2 regions of the Exiguobacterium sp. SH0S7 genome follow, and region 2 is predicted to be linked to the other one. Evidence: a T-box and tRNA genes for the amino acid it is inferred to sense, from the RefSeq annotation. Region 2 holds a T-box; the other holds one or more tRNA genes.

Region 1 (4,428 bases), on a different contig from region 2:
CCCCTTCAAACGTTTTTTTTCGATGTAAGCGTATACTTAACAAATTCTTCAACTTTCTCATCATCGTATCGCCCTTGACTGATAAGGGTTCCTTCATGTACAACGACGGGAATCTCAAATAAATATTTTTCTTCGAGCAACGCATTGCCCGTGATGTCGATTTGCTCGAGCTCGAACGGATAATCTTCCTGTAGCCATTCGAGCATGACGAGCGCCTCCTCGCAGAGCGAGCAGTTCTCCCGGCGATATAACGTCAGTACCATGTCACGTCCCCCCTTTCCATAACTGTCTTTCCCGCTCCCGCGAGTTGCCAAAACCTAGCGCCTCACGATAATTCGCGACCGTCCGCCGCGTCACCGTGTAGCCGATCCGGGCCAGCTCCTCGGTGAGCGCTTGGTCGCTCAAAGGCGCCGTCTCTTGTTGGATCAGCTCGGCGAGCGCCCGTTTAATCATGAACGGGGCTTGGCCGTGGTACGTGGCACGGACGAAGAAGTGACGCCACTCCATCACGCCGCCCGCGGTCTTGGCGTACTTGCCTTGAATCGCGCGGCCGACCGTCGACTCATGCTTGCCGATCTCGATGGCGACTTCTTTTCGTGTGAGCGGATGCAGGACGAGTTGGCCGCGGAGCCAGTCCGCCTGGCGTCGCTCGATGACGGCCCACACGGAGCGGAGCGTTTCTGCGCGCATCGCGAGCGTCTCTTGCCACCACTTCGCCTCCCGGTCCGAACCGACGTCTAAGGCAATCATAGGGCTGAACCACGTCGTGATGAGTTCCCCGTCTTGAACGACGACCTCGAGTTCGGGCAGAATATGCTCGGTTTCTTCATATAATATCGGTGTCCTCGGGAGCGTGGCGACGATCCGGCTGATCCGCTCGTATTCGTCGGTCGTCATCCCGAGCTTGTCCGCTATATGCTCGACCTTTGCGTCAAGCGCCTCGAACACGTCGAGCACGTGTGGATCGTCATGCTCGATCGCGTGACGGTATTGGCAGTCATGTTCTGAAGCCGCACCGATCCCGGTCGGCTCTAAAAATAACAGTGCGCGCCGGGCCAGATCGACGTCCGTCATCTCGGCACCGAATCGCTTCGCGAGGACGGCATCGGTCTCCGGCAGTAGTCCACGATGGTCGAGCGCCATGACGAGTTGTTTTTGAAGCTGTTTTTGGGCCTCGGTCCCGCTTCCTTCGTCAATCTGTTCAAATAGCCGTGCTTCAAAACCGCCCGCCGCGTCCGCGATCCATTCGACCGTACCGCCCGTTGTGACGTGCGCGTTTCGTTTAGCCAACCGGGCGAGCTGCCACTCGAGCGCGACCCGGTCCGCCTCAAGAACCGGCAGACGCCGGACCATGTCTTGTGTCAGCTGAAGCTTCTGCAGTTGTTGCTGTTCTTGCCGTTGCATCGGTCACACCCCTCTCACTTCTAATTGTAACGAATGGTCGCCAAACGCGCTCACAAAAAAAGACGTGATAACAGGATTGCTTTTTCAAAAAAACAATTGTATAATAAATCGTGTCAGAGAACATGCACCCGTAGCTCAGGGGATAGAGCACTGGTTTCCGGTGCCAGGTGTCGGGAGTTCAAATCTCTCCGGGTGTATCAAATCAAGAGGTCAGGCAGATGCCTGGCCTCTTTTGTCGTTTATAATTGATCGAACGGTGGAATATGTGAGAAACAAAGACTATCGTTTGACCAACATTGACTATAGCGGTTATGATAGGTTTACACGATACATACAAGGAGGCAAATTCAATGTTAATTCCAACAGTTATCGAACAAACAGGTCGCGGGGAACGCGCGTACGACATTTACTCACGCTTGCTTAAAGACCGGATCATCCTTCTCGGAAGCGCGATCGACGACAACGTCGCCAACTCGATCGTCGCCCAGCTTCTTTTCCTTGCAGCTGAGGACCCAGATAAGGACATCTCACTCTACATCAACAGCCCGGGTGGCTCGATCACTTCTGGAATGGCGATCTACGACACGATGAACTTCATCAAGCCGAACGTATCGACAATCTGTATCGGAATGGCCGCATCGATGGGTGCCTTCTTGCTCCAAGCCGGTGAAAAAGGCAAACGCTTCGCGCTTCCAAACGCGGAGATCATGATTCACCAACCGCTCGGCGGAACACAAGGTCAAGCGTCGGACATTAAAATCCACGCCGAACGGATCATCAAGATGCGTGAGAAGTTGAACCAAATCATGGCCGACAACACAGGACAGCCGCTTGAAGTCATCGAGCGCGACACAGAGCGTGACTACTTCATGTCAGCTGAAGAGGCTAGCAACTACGGTCTCATCGACAAAGTCATGACACGTTAATCATTTTGACTCACAGTAAGCACACGTACTCAGTACGTGTGCTTTTTTTGTGCTGATTCGGCAGTGTGTAACCTCCCCATGTATTGACCCTATTTAACAAGCACCCGTTCTATAATGAATAAAGAATCTTTAGAAAGGATTTTAATACCAAATAGAGGAGGTCTATTTTGAAGAATTTTTTAAATTTTAGGTGCAATCAAATACCAGGGGAACATCGGGATTGGACACATCTGATTCAATATATGGAACAATCCCCAGAACTGATCTACATTGCCACCCCTAAACTCGATGTGTGTTACATCAATCCTGAATTCGAATCGATGTATGGGTCTGGGTCAGACCATTTTTTCGATCTCAATCATTGGCCGGATGAAGATGTCATAAGAAAAGTGATGACATCTCACCAACAAGCATACGAGGGTGAGTCTGTGACATATGAAGTATCGAGAATAAACGACGACAGAATTCATCACTTATCCATTACAAACTTGGCTGTACCTTTTAATACGTCAGAGGAAGTGGTCATCGGTGTCGTAAAGGACATGAGCTCTACCATACAGCTCCAAGACGAACGTCTTCGCTTTGATTCACATCGTCGTGTAGTCAGCGGAATCGAAGGACTCGCTTTGTTCGAGTTCAATTTAAGCGATAATCAATTCAGCACGTTCGGATCACTCGATTCCATGTTTGGATTAGCTGATGATTGCTCTAACGACTACAGTCCCCTACTTTTTAAGCAACTTTTGCATCCAGATGACTTGAATACATACTTAGAAGAGTTAGGAAAGCTGATGATCGACCCAGAGACATATACACGCGAATCGATGGTGCGCATCTTTCATTTGAAAGAAGGACAATATCGTTCATTCTTAGTACGTAGCCATCTATCTTCCAACCGAAAGATATTGACTTGTGCCGTGATCGATCGAACAGGACGACACCCTGATGAACAAGCTAAAATAGAACAACTCAGTCATTTCGTGGAAGCTGCATTAATGGAATACGACTTTTTAACGGAATCGTTCCGTTATATAACTCCCGGTTTATTTAAAATGATGGGTTACGATTCAGGACAACCCGAATTAGACGTTCAGTTTTGGAAAGAGTTGCTCCATCCAGACGATGTCGACATGATCATCGCCTCTCGTGAAGAGACACTTGCAGGAATGGCTGCGACATACGTCTACCGCGTTTATGTACAAGGTGAAATAAAGTGGGTTGAAGAACGTCGGGAACCGCTGTTTGATAAGCATCGGCAAGTCGTAGCATACCGGGCTCTGTTAAAAAACATCACTCGCCTCCATGATCAAGAAGAACAAATCACAGAGTTGCGAACTTATGACCCCGTCACCGGTGCCTCCAACCGTGAAACACTGACAGAGTATCTAAATGAACTCTTAACAAACAAGCGACCGATTACGATGATCGGTGTGTCTTTTAATCACCATACAGAAGTAAAGCAGACACTTGGTTTCGAGATGGCAGACGAGTGGCGTGCCGTCACAACCGCCACACTTCAAAAACTCGTCCCTGAACAAGCCATGCTTGCTCAAATCAGCGAAGATATGAACTGTATCGTCATCCCTCAGTCTTGGACGGATGAAGAAGCGAGACGATTCGGCAAACGTGTGACAAACTTGTCGGAACATCTTTTCTCAATCGGTAACTATGAGATTTTCACGACTGTATCGGTCGGTGTTTGCCGTTATCCTCATGATGGTGAGACGGCAAACGATTTGATCAAGCATACCGTCCATGTCACGAACCACGCATTTCAGCAAGGTGGACCTCACATCGAGCTATATTCTTCAAAAGTTGACTTACCGTCCATTCGACGTTATGAATTGACCAATGATTTACGGTCCGCTATCAAAAACCGTGAATTTTATGTCGTCTATCAACCGAAAGTCGATGCATGGACCGGAGAGATCCTTGGTGCGGAAGCATTAATGCGCTGGACACATCCGACTTGGGGGGCAATCTCTCCAGCCGAGTTTATCCCTTTGATCGAGCGAAGTAATTTATACGTTGAAGTGACGGATTTTTTAATTGAAGAAGTCTGCACGTTCTTAAGTACTTTATCGATGAAACTTCCAGT
Region 2 (4,428 bases):
GTCACGGGAATATCGACCCCATCGACACGGAACGGCTTATCTTCAATCTTCTGCCGAATCCGTTCGGCGATATCGACGGCTTGGTCGACGTCGCAATGATTGAGCAGCAATATGAACTCCTCGCCCCCGTAACGGGCCGCAAAGTCATCGGTCCGGAGCACTTGCCGAATTCGCCGCCCGAACTCTTGGAGCACGCTGTCTCCGACTTGGTGACCGTGCGTGTCATTAATTTTTTTAAAGAAGTCAATGTCGAGCATCGCGACCGAGATCGGGTACATCGAACCGTCCGAGATTTGTTGAATCCCATACTCGTAGAACGCGCGCGCGTTGGCGAGCAGCGTCAAGCTATCGGTGCGGCTTTCCGTGTATAGGCGGTCGCGTTCGTGGCACCGGCTGATCGTTCGGTTGAATGATTTCAACAATTTTACCATCTCGTTTTGAATGATGGGCGGATAGCCATAGACGTGTTCACCGATCATGACGATGCGTGTGCGGATCCCGTCAATCTCTTCTGACTGGACCGAGATGAAGCTGTGGTAGTCGTCATGAAACGCATCTGACAACGCTGCGTCCCATTCGAAACGCATCTCATAATCGACAGACTTGGCGTGTGGATGGCGCGCATCCATCAAGTCGAAGACGAGCGGACGGTCGATTGGCTGTCGCGTCAACAAATCGAAATAGAGCGTTCGGTCGAACAGGACGAACTCGACAAACCCTTTATCATATTGGTTGAGGCGCTCACATTGACTCAAGAACACTTCAATCGCCTGAGCCTCGCTTTGAGACAGGGAGACTGCCTCTTTCGCTTCATCGTACTGTTCGATCAATGACTTGAACGCGTCCTGGCGCCCTTTTTGAATCATCAACCGCTTAATAAAGAACGTGAGGGCGGCCGCGATGCTACTGACGACGAGCAAGTTCGTCTCACGGAAGAACGACGCGGCAAAGATGAAGACGAAACTGACGATATACGTGTAAAAAGCGATACTCAGAAAATCTCGGACCGGAATATCGACGCGGAACCACCAGCCGACTTGATATTTTTGGACAATCGTGTTCAAGATGATGGCGCTGATCAGACCGAGGAGCGGGACGAACGAATCCTGCGAATAGAAGCCAAGACCGGTCTCACCGCCGAGTGCCAAGTAAACACTTGCCGGGATGGCGATTTCTAAAAATGACGTGATCGCGTTCCACGGATAAGTGAACCGGAAGCGGCGGAGCGCGACGCGCGGTTTTAAGTTGGCGAACTGAAAGACGAGGAGTCCAATTTGGTTGACGAGGAGCGCCGTCTCAAAATCAAAGAATAAAAAGATGATGAGGACGATGCTTTCTGAAAACGTGAAATAGACGCCTTTCCGTTCAATCGAGTCCATTTGGAAAATGATGACGAGCAACGCGATCAAGATGAACGGAAGCGGCTCGATCGCCGGAACATCAAGGACACCGGTTGTAAACAAAGTGATGGTCAGTAAAACGATCAAACTCCAAATGCTCCAACCGAGGACGGACATCTTGCGAAAATGATTCATAGTTCCCTCCTGTGTGGGAAAAGTCTTCTCATATGTATGGTAGGAGATTCGGCACGGTTGCGCCCGAGTCCTGCCTATTCATCATAATGGCTGAATTCTAGCATTGAGTCTACATCAAATATCCTCTATAATGAAGTTGCTTTTCAACCACATAGACGAAAGTCGATGAAAAAGAGAGTAACGATCGTTTAGTCAACAAAGCGACCTAGGGATTGGTGAGAGCCTGGGCTGACAAACATCGCGAAACGCACTTTTGAGATGCTATCCGAAGCGAGTAGGCGTAGCCGGGGGCCCCCCGTTATCACCGTTAAAGTGGTCTGTGTAAAACAGGCAAGAAGAGTGGTACCGCGGGCCAACCCGTCTCTTTGCATCTGTGCAAAGGGCGTTTTTTTTATGACTAGATTTGAAGGAGGAAATTTACATGAGTTATGAACGCAAGTATGCGGAGGCTCTGTCACGTGTCATCGGTGACGAACTCACGCTCGACCAGATTGAGGCATTGATTGAAAAACCAAAACATGAGGCGCACGGGGATCTCGCGTTCCCATGCTTCCAACTCGCCAAGGCGTACCGGAAAGCGCCGGTCATGATTGCGACTGACATCGCCGGTGAATTGAACGACGAACTGTTCACAAAAGTTGAAGCGGCCGGTCCATACGTGAACGTCTTCTTGAGCCGTGGCGTCGTCTCGCAGGAAATCATTAACGTGGTTCTCGACGAGCAAGCGGATTACGCGACGCATGCGACACGCAACGAGACGATTGTCACGGACTTCTCATCACCGAACATCGCCAAACCGTTCTCGATGGGACACTTGCGCTCGACGGTCATCGGTAACGCCATCAACCAGATCGCTCGCAAAAACGGCTACAACGTCGTCGGTGTCAACCACCTCGGTGACTGGGGTACACAATTCGGGAAACTCATGGTCGCTTATAAGAAGTGGGGCGATGAGGAAGCGGTCCGGGCAAATCCGATTGCTGAGCTCTTAAAGCTATACGTTCACTTCCATGAAGAAGTGAAAACTCAGCCTGAGCTTGAAGACGAGGGCCGTGCTTGGTTCAAAAAGCTCGAGGACGGTAACGTTGAAGCGACCGAACTGTGGACATGGTTCCGTGACGAGTCGCTCAAAGAGTTCCAAAAAGTATACGATCTCCTCGGTGTCGAGTTTGACAGCTTCCACGGTGAAGCGTTCTACAACGACAAGATGGACCGGATCGTCGCCATGCTCGAAGAGAAGAACCTGCTCGTCGAGAGTGAAGGGGCGATGGTCGTCTCGCTTGAAGACGAGAACTTACCACCTTGCCTGATCACAAAGAAAGACGGCGCGACGCTTTACGCGACACGTGACTTGGCTGCGGCCGTCTATCGTCATGAGACGTACAACTTCGTCCAAGCGAACTACGTCGTCGGTGGCGAGCAGGCGCTCCACTTCAAACAGTTGTTCTCGGTACTACGCAAGCTCGGTTACGACTTCGTCGACGGCATGCACCACGTACCGTTCGGCTTGATCTTGCAAGAAGGGAAGAAGATGTCGACACGTAAAGGCCGCATCGTCCTGCTTGAAGAAGTATTGAAAGAAGCGATCGAGAAAGCGCAAGCTAACATCGAACAGAAGAACCCTGAGCTTCCAAACGCAGAGAACGTGGCTCGTATGGTCGGCGTCGGCGCCGTCATCTTCCACGATTTGAAGAATGAGCGCATCAACAACATCGAGTTCGACCTCGACAGCATGCTCAAGTTCGAAGGGGAGACGGGACCTTACGTGCAGTACACGAACGCACGGGCGAACTCGCTCCTCCGTAAAGGCAACTACGACGGTTCGACGTTCGCAGGTGCGGACGATGACCACACGTGGGGCGTCGTGACGATGCTCAACGCGTTCCCACACGTCATCACGCGTGCCCATGAGCGCCGTGAGCCGTCGATCATCAGCCGTTACGTCCTCGACTTGGCGCAATCGTTCAACAAGTATTACGGCCACGTCCGTGTGCTTGAAGAAGATGCGGGCAAACAATCGCGTCTCGCGCTCGTCAAAGCCGTGACGATCGTCTTGACGGAAGGACTCCGTTTGATCGGTGTCCAAGCTCCAGAAGAAATGTAAACACGACAAAAGGGACCTGCGAAAGGTCCCTTTTGTTGTGTCACGCCTTCATCCGCGTGACTGTTCGCGTCTTCGTATCATACAAACACCATTCCCGGTCGAAGATGACTGCGCCGACGTTGATGACGTAGCGCTTCTTCTTCAACTTGAACGGTGTTCCGATTTCCCATGGAATCGAGCGTCCTTTCCGGTAAATACCGGGAATATGACTATGCCCGATGAAGACGAGCGGATACTTGCCTTTCTCGATGACCGGCTCCCAGTCGGCGCTCCAATCGATTTGGTGACCATGTAAGAACAGCGCCTCATCGAGCGTCGTCTGTTCAGGCAATAATGAGATGCGGGTCTTGACAGGGTGCGACACGATGAGCACTTCGTCAATCCGTTCTTCTTGATTGCCGCGCAGGCTCGGGAACGTCAAGAGCGCCTCATACTGCTCGTCAAACGTCATGACGTCGGAGACGTCATGAAACCGTTCGTTGCGCCGTTTTTTGCCGATATGGCACTCGTACAAGTCGCCGAGGCAGAGGATGTGCTCGGTCTCGCGCCTGACCGCCTTGAGAACGGCTTTCAAATCATCAAACGAACCGTGCGGGTCACTGATGATGGCGAGTTTCATCGGTAGTTCGTGAACTGGGCATCGACCGATAACTCGAGCTCACGGACGAGTTGCATGACCGCTTGTAGGTCATCCCGTGACTTGGCCGTCACACGAATTTGATCGTCTTGAATTTGTGATTTCACTTTCAACTTCGACTCTTTGATGGCGTTGTTGATTTTCTTGGCATC

What was found. The T-box of region 2 lies ahead of argS (arginine--tRNA ligase). A T-box ahead of a tRNA ligase gene usually reads a tRNA of that ligase, here a tRNA-Arg.
Region 1: it has a tRNA-Arg gene. The T-box ahead of argS (arginine--tRNA ligase) is inferred to sense a tRNA for this amino acid. The anticodon was not compared.

What each region holds. Positions count from the first base shown of each region.
Region 1 is NZ_SJVA01000001.1:601,072-605,499, forward strand. It holds gene EVJ22_RS03050 (glutaredoxin family protein) at 6-263, opposite strand; gene EVJ22_RS03055 (RNA polymerase factor sigma-54) at 265-1,404, opposite strand; tRNA gene EVJ22_RS03060 (tRNA-Arg) at 1,529-1,601, shown strand; gene clpP (ATP-dependent Clp endopeptidase proteolytic subunit ClpP) at 1,716-2,330, shown strand; gene EVJ22_RS03070 (putative bifunctional diguanylate cyclase/phosphodiesterase) at 2,873-4,428, shown strand, end outside.
Region 2 is NZ_SJVA01000012.1:13,986-18,413, forward strand. It holds gene EVJ22_RS13020 (GGDEF domain-containing protein) at 1-1,535, opposite strand, end outside; T-box leader at 1,692-1,903, shown strand; gene argS (arginine--tRNA ligase) at 1,957-3,639, shown strand; gene EVJ22_RS13030 (metallophosphoesterase family protein) at 3,680-4,258, opposite strand; gene EVJ22_RS13035 (YajQ family cyclic di-GMP-binding protein) at 4,255-4,428, opposite strand, start outside.